Regions from separate parts of the Streptomyces sp. DT190 genome, predicted to be linked through region 1. Evidence: riboswitches for the same ligand, from Rfam matches in the RefSeq annotation. Region 1 holds a riboswitch; the other holds the start of a gene.
What was found. A riboswitch is a leader RNA that binds a small molecule or an ion and turns the genes downstream of it on or off. The one in region 1 is predicted to bind cyclic di-AMP.
Positions count from the first base shown of each region.

Region 2: another riboswitch for cyclic di-AMP. It lies ahead of ACPXCS_RS01265 (M23 family metallopeptidase); the one in region 1 lies ahead of ACPXCS_RS21870 (NlpC/P60 family protein).

Region 1 covers NZ_JBNCNM010000012.1:131,304-136,076, forward strand. The annotation lists gene ACPXCS_RS21865 (hypothetical protein) at 1-879, opposite strand, end outside; gene ACPXCS_RS21870 (NlpC/P60 family protein) at 956-2,137, opposite strand; cyclic di-AMP (ydaO/yuaA leader) riboswitch at 2,145-2,317, opposite strand; gene pcrA (DNA helicase PcrA) at 2,630-4,773, shown strand, end outside.
Region 2 covers NZ_JBNCNM010000001.1:292,256-297,028, reverse strand. The annotation lists gene ACPXCS_RS01270 (SGNH/GDSL hydrolase family protein) at 24-809, opposite strand; gene ACPXCS_RS01265 (M23 family metallopeptidase) at 1,072-2,025, opposite strand; cyclic di-AMP (ydaO/yuaA leader) riboswitch at 2,030-2,185, opposite strand; gene ACPXCS_RS01260 (alpha-galactosidase) at 2,503-4,578, opposite strand; gene ACPXCS_RS01255 (tyrosine-protein phosphatase) at 4,756-4,773, shown strand, end outside.

The sequences.
Region 1 (4,773 bases):
GGCGGTGCACGCGAGCCACAGGGCCACCGCGATCCACAGCAGTGCCTCCCCGGCGGCGTCGAGCCAGGGAACGTCCAGGGCGGCGGCGACGGCCAGCGCCGCGGCCGCCGTCACGGCCGCGCCGAACACCCCGGCCCAGCGGCGCACGTCGTAACCGTGCCGGGGCCACATGAGCGCGGCGGTCAGCAGGGCGACCCAGCACACCAGGGTGAGCACCAGCAGGGCGACGGTGACCCTGGTGAGGACGGCGTGGTCGTCGTCGTTCCACAGGTACAGGCGGCTGCTGTCGGCGCCGAGGAGGCGCGCCCCGGCCAGTGCCGAGACGGCGAGCGCCCCGCCCGCGAGCCACTGCTCCCCGCGCCCCTCGGTGATCTCGCGCGGGGCGAAGCGGAACAGGGCGAGGCAGTAGAGGACCAGCCCCAGCCAGAACAGCACCAGGGCCGCGTGGGCGAGCCAGGCCGCCGACTCGGCCGCGGCGAGCGTCGCACCGAGCACGGCGAGCGCCTCGGTGGCCACGCAGCGCAGGAACACGGTCCCGTCGCGGGCCGGGCCTCCGGCGGCGAGCAGCAGTGTCCAGAGCAGTGCGGCGAGCGCCAGCAGGGCCGCGGCCGACCGCTGCAGGCCGGCCGCCGAGAGGCCGGCGCCGATCAGCGCGGTCGCCGCGGTGAACGTGAGGGCCGCCGGCGTCTGGGCCCGCCACACCGCCCGCGGCAGCCGCCACACGGCGTGGGCCACCGCCACCAGCCAGGCCGCGCAGGCCGGGACGAGCGCGATGCGGGAGAGGACCTCGTACCCCGCCGAGTCGAGACCGCCCGACAGGGCGCCGGTCGTCAGCGCGTAGGTCGCCCACAACGTGACGGACGGGGAGGGGCCGGACATAGCGCCGATGCTAGGCAGCGGCGCGTGCGATCCGAGAGGGGCACGCGCGCGTGCCCCTCAAAAACGTACGAGCACCTCAGGCCGGGCGCACCACGCTGTGGATGGCCGACTCGCCGTCGTAGTAGATCGACTCCTCGCGCACATAGGTGCCCGGCTTCGGTGCGTGGATCATCATGCCGTTGCCGATGTAGAGGCCGACATGGGTGATGTCGTCGTAGAAGAAGACCAGGTCACCGGGTCGGGCGTCGGCCAGGGGGACCGTCGTGCCGGCGTCGACCTGGTCGTAGGTCGTGCGCGGCAGGGTCACCCCGGCGGCCTTCCAGGCGGCCTGGGTGAGGCCGGAGCAGTCGTACGAGCCGGGGCCGACGGCGCCCCACACGTACGGCTTGCCGATCTGGGCGCGGGCGAAGGCGAGCGCCTTCTCCGCCTTGGTGGCGTACGAGGAGTCGGCCGGGGTCGTGGCGGTGGAGCCGGTGCCCGCCGACGCGGTGCCGGCGCTCTCCTGCTGTTGGGCGGCCTCCTCCCGGGCCTGTTCCCGCGCCCGTTCCTGCGCCGCCTGCTCGCGGGCCAGCTCGGCGGCCTTGCGGGCGGCCTCCTCCTGCTTCTGCTTCTCGATCGCCGCGAGCCGCGCCTTCTCCTCGGCGGTCAGCTGCGACAGCAGGGCGCGGGCGTCGGCGAGCTTGCGCTGGACGGTGGCCTTGGCCGTCTTCAGGTCGCTCTGCGACTCGGTGAGCGTCCGGAGGCTCTCGCTGGCCTCCCGGCGCTTCTCCATCGTCGCGGACTGCTGTGTGACGTAGTCGTCGACCGCCGCCTTCTGGCGTCCGGTCATCCGGTCCATCAGCTGGGACTGGTCGAAGTAGTCCTGCGGGGTGTCCGCGAGCAGGAACGTGGCGGTGTCCGGGGCGGCGGTGCCGGTGCGGTACTGGGCCGCGGCGAAGGAACCCAGCTTCTCGCGCGCCTCGTTGAGCTTCCCGGTGCGCTGGGCGACGTCGTCGAGGAGGGTGTCGACGCGCTTGCGCTGCTTCGCGGTCCTCTCCTTGGCCGCGTTGTACTTCTCGGTCGCCGACTCGGCCTGCCGGTACAGGTCGTCGACCTTCTTCTCGACTTCCTCGAGGCTGGGCTTGTCGTCGGCCTCGGGGGCGGCGTTGGCCGACTGGGACAGCAGGGCCACGGAGGTGAGGGCCGCCGTTGCGAGGGCGGGGGTCCGTATGCCTGCCACGCGCGTACCCGAAGGACGCGACTTACGGTGCGACGCCAAGGGAGGCGACTCCTTCCAAAGTTCCGCCTACCGGGTTAGCTGTCGGGTTCGGGCGGGTGGTTCGGAAGGGTTGCCCTACGGCCTTCCCGGGGAGGGAGTCGGGCCGATTCACCCCAAGGTCTCGGTGGGTCCCCGGCTCCGGCTGCCACTGCGGCACACCGGACTCGGCGGAGGCCGCGCGGCCCGGCGACGTTCGCCGGTGGGGGTCGTACGGCCCGGTCGCACGGTAGCCAACTGGTGTGGCCCCTGTGAAGGTTGATGGGTGATATGCCCGATACATTTTCGTGACCTTCTTGCGGAAACCCGTCGGGCCGGACGGGAGGAGGGCTTTGGTCACGAGTCGTCCGGGAATGGGCGGGGTGTCGCACGCTGTGATCAGGCCATTCCGCAGGGCGATCATGGGGTGGTGGCCGGTCGCGGGAGACTCTTCTCACGGCGATGTTCTCAGGGCGGCGGCAGGCTGTCAGTGGGGCGCCCTAGACTCGGAGAGCGATGAGCAGCCTCTTTGACGACAACTTCCTGGCGAGCCTCCAGGCCCAGCGGGGCCCCGCGGACGAGCCCCCGCCGCCACCCGAGGACGATCACGTTCCGGAGTCGATCCCGGACGATCTGTTCGGCGGGAAGTTCGACCTGCCGCCGGACCGGGACACCCACTACCGGGACGGCGCCCCGCGCCCGGTCGTGGACACGGCCACCCTGCTCCAGGGGCTGAACGACAACCAGCGCGCCGCGGTCGTCCACTCCGGCTCCCCGCTGCTCATCGTCGCCGGCGCCGGTTCCGGCAAGACCCGCGTGCTCACCCACCGCATCGCCCACCTGCTCGCCGAGCGGAACGTGCATCCGGGCCAGATCCTCGCGATCACCTTCACCAACAAGGCCGCCGGTGAGATGAAGGAGCGCGTCGAGCAGCTCGTGGGCCCGCGCGCGAACGCCATGTGGGTCATGACGTTCCACAGCGCCTGCGTGCGCATCCTGCGGCGCGAGAGCAAGCGGCTCGGCTTCACGTCCTCCTTCTCGATCTACGACGCCGCCGACTCCAAGCGCCTGATGGCCCTGGTCTGCCGCGACCTGGACCTCGACCCCAAGCGCTTCCCGCCGAAGTCCTTCAGCGCCAAGATCAGCAACCTGAAGAACGAGCTGATCGACGAGGAGGACTTCGCCGCGCAGGCCACCGACGGCTTCGAGAAGACCCTCGCCCAGGCCTACGCCCTCTACCAGTCGCGGCTGCGCGAGGCGAACGCCCTGGACTTCGACGACCTGATCATGACGACGGTCAACCTGCTGCGCGCCTTCCCGGACGTCGCCGAGCACTACCGCCGCCGCTTCCGGCACGTCCTGGTCGACGAGTACCAGGACACCAACCACGCCCAGTACGCCCTGGTCCGCGAGCTGGTCGGCACCTCCGAGCACCCCGTCGACGTGCCGCCCGAGGCCGAGATCCCGCCCGCCGAGCTGTGCGTGGTGGGCGACGCCGACCAGTCGATCTACGCCTTCCGCGGCGCGACGATCCGCAACATCCTCCAGTTCGAGGAGGACTACCCGGACGCGACGACGATCCTGCTGGAGCAGAACTACCGCTCCACGCAGACGATCCTCAGCGCCGCCAACGCGGTCATCGAGCGCAACGAGTCCCGCCGCCCCAAGAACCTGTGGACCAACGCGGGCACGGGCGCGCTGATCACCGGCTACGTCGCCGACACCGAGCACGACGAGGCCCAGTTCGTCGCCGACGAGATAGACCGCCTCACGGACGCCGGCGAGGCGAAGGCGGGGGACGTCGCGGTCTTCTACCGCACCAACGCCCAGTCCCGTGTCTTCGAAGAGGTCTTCATCCGCGTCGGCCTGCCCTACAAGGTCGTCGGCGGCGTCCGCTTCTACGAGCGCAAGGAGGTCCGGGACGTCCTGGCCTACCTGCGCGTGCTGGCCAACCCCGAGGACTCGGTGCCGCTGCGCCGGATCCTCAACGTGCCCAAGCGGGGCATCGGCGACCGCGCCGAGGCCATGATCGACGCCCTCTCCCAGCGCGAGAAGATCAGCTTCCCGCAGGCGCTCAAGCGCGTCGACGAGGCGTACGGCATGGCCGCGCGCTCCACCAACGCCGTCAAGCGGTTCAACGCGCTGATGGAGGAGCTCCGCACGATCGTCGAGTCCGGCGCCGGACCCGCCACGGTGCTGGAGGCGGTCCTGGAGCGCACCGGCTACCTCGCCGAACTCCAGGCCTCCACGGACCCGCAGGACGAGACCCGGATCGAGAACCTTCAGGAACTCGCCGCGGTCGCCATGGAGTTCGAGCAGGAGCGCGGCGAGGACGAGCAGAGCACGCTGGCGGACTTCCTGGAACAGGTCGCGCTGGTCGCCGACTCCGACCAGATCCCCGACGAGGAGGACGGCGACGGCGTCATCACGCTCATGACGCTGCACACCGCCAAGGGCCTGGAGTTCCCGGTCGTCTTCCTCACCGGCATGGAGGACGGCGTCTTCCCGCACATGCGCGCCCTCGGCCAGGCCAAGGAGCTGGAGGAGGAGCGGCGCCTGGCCTACGTGGGCATCACCCGCGCGCGGGAGCGGCTGTACCTGACCCGCTCCACCCTGCGCAGCGCCTGGGGCCAGCCCTCGTACAACCCGCCCTCCCGGTT
Region 2 (4,773 bases), on a different contig from region 1:
GAAGACGCGCACCCCGCACACCCTCACGCCACAGCGGCGATCCGCATCCGGATGTCGTCCGGCGACAACGCCCCCTTGGCCGTCACCTGGTCCCCGGAGGACTCCCCGCGCAGCCGTCGCCCGATCCACGGCACCAGGAACTCCCGCGCCCACTGCACGTCGTCGCGCCGGACCTCCAGCGTGCCGCGCGGCGGCAGCGGCGGCCACGGCTGCTCGGGATCGGCCGGCACGTCGAGACCGAGCACCTGCCCCGCGCGGAGCGCCACACGGGTGTGCCCCTCGGGCGACAGGTGCAGCCGGTCGGCGTCCCAGGCCCGGCGGTCCTGCACACTGCGCAGGGACCACAGGTCGAGCACCGGGCAGCCGTACCGGTCGGCGATGGCCCGCACATGGCCGTTGTACGTGGCGATCTTGCCGCGCAGATGCTTGAGCACGGGCACGCCACGCGTGTCGAACCCGGTCGTCACCATCACCGTCCCGGCCACCGCGGTGAGCCGCGCGAGCGCCCGCTCGAAGCGCTCGGCCACCTCGTCCGGATCGGTGCCGGGCCGGATGATGTCGTTGCCCCCGGCGCAGAACGACACGAGGTCCGGGGCCATCTCGACGGCCCGCGGAACCTGGTCCGCCACGATCTGGTCGAGGAGCTTCCCGCGCACGGCGAGGTTGGTGTACTGGAAGTCGCCTTCGGGCCGGAGGTCGGCGAGCAGGACGGCGAACCGGTCGGCCCAGCCGACGAACGCCCCGTCGGGGCCGGGATCACCGACGCCCTCGGTGAAGCTGTCCCCCACCGCCACGTACGACCCGATCACTGCTCTGCTGTCACTCTTCGAATCGTCTGCCACAGCCGCTCATGATTCACCCTCGAATGTGACCTACGCGACCGTAGGCAAGGGTTGACGGACGGTGAGATAAGCCACTCCTAAAGTGTTCGCCAACTCCGGAATAGGCAGCCCCTCAGGGCTGTTGCAGCGGCCTTGAGGAGCCCGCCGGGTGACGCACACACCGAAGGCCGGACCCGGGGATCGGGGTCCGGCCGACGGTCGCGTGTCAGGCAGGTGGTCGTGCGGTCGGTCAGCCGACGGAGACGCCGTGCGAGCGCAGGAAGGCGACCGGGTCCAGGTCCGAGCCGTAGCCCGGCGCGGTGCGGATCTCGAAGTGCAGGTGCGGTCCGGTGACGTTGCCGGTGGCGCCGGACAGGCCGACCTGCTGCCCGGCGGTCACGGTCTGGCCGGCCGAGACGGAGAGCTGGGACAGGTGGGCGTACTGGGCGTAGTGGCCGTCGTTCAGCTTGATGACGACCTGGTTGCCGTACGCGCCGCCCCAGCCGGCGGAGACGACCGTGCCCGCGCCGACGGCCTTGAGGGAGGTGCCGGTCGGGACGACGAAGTCGACGCCGGTGTGGTAACCGCTGGACCACATGCTGCCGGACATGCGGTACGGGGTGCCGACGGTGGCACCGTCCACCGGGGCGCTGTAGCCGCCGGCGTTGCTCTGCGCGGCCGGCTGGGCAGCGGCCGGCTTGGCGGCCGTCTCCGCCTTGGCGGACGAACCGGCGGACGAGGACTTCTGCGCGGACTTCTCCGCGGACTCCTTCTCCGGCTTCCCGGCCGAGGCCTTCGGCTTGGACGGCGCGGCCGCCTCGGGGGCGCTCGCCGCGGCCTTCTTGCCGAGGGAGAGCTTCAGGCCCGGGTGGATCAGCGACGGGTCGTCGCCGACGGCGTCCCGGTTGTCGGAGTAGAGCTTCTTCCAGCCGCCGCTGACGTTCTGGTCGTCGGCGATCTTCGCGAGATAGTCGCCGGCCCGCACCGTGTAGGTGCGCGCGCCGGTGGCCTTTTCCGCGGCCTTCTTCCCGGCGGCCGGAGCGGACTGGACGGCCTTTTCCGGAGCGGACTGCGGGGTGGCGGCGTGGGCGCCGGCGGCCCCCATGAGGGGAAGGGCGAGAGCGGCTCCACCGGTTCCGGCGACGGCGATGGAGCGGGTGAAACGCTGGGTCTTGGGACGGCGGTGCTTACCCTTCGCGGGCATGGCGAATTCCTCTCCGTCGCCTGCGAGGTGAGCTGTCGGGTGCGGGCTGGAGATGCCCGGCCGCGCCGGGGCGCGGCTTAACCCCAAGCCTGTTCCGGGAACCGGAACAGGCGTCTTACCTGTGGGTCCCCCGCTCCTGCCGTACGTCGGGTCAGTGTGTGCGGGCTCCGGGCGGCGGCAGGATTAGGCGTCCGTCCGGATTGGTGTGGAACGTAAGCGACCGGGACGCGACGGGACAAGCTTGTGGTTGCCCGTGCGGGCGTTTTCCTTGACGCGTCGACGGATTTCCCGTCACCGAGCGTGGATTTCCGATCAATGATTTTCCTCAATTCCCCTGAATAACGCCCTGATTACGTGCACATGGCAACAACGCATCGTCACCGGTATGACGATGGTCACGCACCCCGACCCCATCTCCCCAGCGACCGGGGCACGTTATGGCGAAGCGGCCTAAGCGGCTTATTCGGACAAGAATGACTACTTCCGCTTAAGGTGGACCACCGTGGCATCGAGGTCTCCGCGCAGACCGACCCGCAGCCCGTGGTGCAGCAGGACACCCCCTCGGTGCAGTTCGCCCGTTTCGAGGCATTCGTACGTCGCTGCCGGATCGATGCCGCGCAGCCGGAGCGCCTGCACCGGCTCGCCGTAGCGCTGCGCCTGGAGCCAGGCGAGGACGACGGCCTCGTCGCCGAGGACGTACTGCACGGCGCTCAGTCCGCCGTCCGGAGGTCTGAGCCGGTAGAGGTCGCCGCGCTGCACCACCGGCCGGATCCGCCGGTAGCGCGCCACCCACTCCCGCGCCTCGGTGAGCTCCTCCTGCGTCCACGTCGTGAGGTCGCCGCCCACCCCGAGCACCCCGGCCATGGCGCTCACGAACCGGAACCGCAGGGAACTGGCCCGGTGGTTGAGCATGGCGTTCGGGCTGTCGGTGACCCAGGCGGCCATCACGCGCGCGGGGTGGAGCTGGCTGAAGCCGTGCTGGATGGCGAGCCGGTCGAGCGGGTCGGTGTTGTCGGAGGTCCACACCTGGTCCGTGCGGCTCAGCACACCGAGGTCGATCCGTCCGCCGCCGCCCGAGCAGGACTCGAAGGCCACCCCCGGGTGGGCGGCCCGCAGCCGGTCCAGCAGGTCGTACAGGGCGCGGACGTGGTCGACCCAGAGCCGCTGCGGACAGGGCTCGCCCGGCCAGCCGGCGTCGGTGAAGCAGCGGTTGAAGTCCCACTTGACGTAGTCGATCGGGGCGCTGGAGAGGAGCCCGTCGAGCTGCTCCCACAGGTACTGCCGGACGTCCTGGCGGGCGAGGTTCAGTACGAGCTGATTGCGGAACTCCGTCCGCTTACGTCCCGGTTGGTACTGCACCCAGTCCGGGTGGGCGCGGTACAGGTCGCTGTCCGGGTTCACCATCTCGGGCTCGACCCAGATGCCGAACCGCATGCCGAGGCCGTGCACATGGTCGGCGAGCGGCTTCAGCCCGCCGGGGAAGCGGTCGGGGTTGGGGGTCCAGTCGCCGAGCCCCGCCCGGTCGCTGGTGCGCGTCCCGAACCAGCCGTCGTCGACCACGAACAGCTCCACGCCCAGGGCGGCGGCCCGCTCGGCGAGCGCCCGCTGCTGCTCCTCGGAGATGTCGAACCCGGTGGCCTCCCAGGAGTTGAACAGCACCGGCCGGTCCTGCCCGGCCTCCGGGATCACGTACCGGCGCTGGTAGGCGTGCCACGCGCGGCTCGCCCCGCCGAACCCGCCGTCGCTCCAGAGGCCGGCGAAGACGGGGGTGGTGTACGACTCCCCCGTGCCCAGAGCCAGCAGGCCCGAGTCGTCGTGGCCGGCGCCGCCGGTGATCTGCACGCGCGCGTCCGGGAGCCGGGCGACGGCGATCCGCCAGGAGCCGGACCAGCCCAGGGCGCAGCCGTAGACCTCGCCGTGCTCCTCGGTGGCGTCGGTGTCCAGGGCGACCCAGGGCAGGTGCTGGTGGCCGGTGTGACCGCGGCGGCTGCCGATCACCTTCTCGCCGGGGGTGAGCCGGGAACGCGTCAGCCGGGACTCGGCGCCCCAGCGGCCGTGCAGCTGGGACAGCCGCCAGGCGTCGCGGTCGGGCAGGGTCCAGGTGGCGGAGTCGGCCCGCAGCACCTCGACCCACGGTCCGCTGTTGTCCAGGGTCACCCAGCGCTCGACGACGTCGGTGCCGGGGCGCATCCGGTAGTGGAGGAGGACGGCCAGGCCGCCGTCCGTGAAGCGCAGACGCAGCCCGCCGCCCGCCGTGTCGTGCCCCTCGTAGGCCCACTCGGTGCCGCGCCGCTCGGCGGTGCGCACGGACAGGGCGGGGCGGACGAACCGGGGGCCGCCCTCGACCGGGTACTCCTCGCGGCCGTCGAGCGGGGACTCGAAGGGCCGGTACTCCGGCAGCGGCCGGACGGCGAGGGCCTCGGCGTCGGCCAGGGCGATCCGCGGACCCCAGTGCAGGTGGAGCAGTTCGTCCCGGTCGGTGACATGGACGGCGTAGCTGCTGGCCGGCCCGGAGAGCACCCATGTACGGCCGTCGTCGGAGATGTCCAGCATCGAGCCCCCACAGATTCGAACAAGCCCGACCAGGTGCGACCAAGCAGCAACATCATCGAGCGTGGCGGACGTCCCCGGCAACGCCTGTGGACAACTCAATGCCCCTGGCAGCCATGTCGTATGGTCGAGTGAGCCGTCGACGAGCCGAGCCGGCGGCGCCGATGGGGAGGAGCCCTCGTGACACAGCAGGTCCCG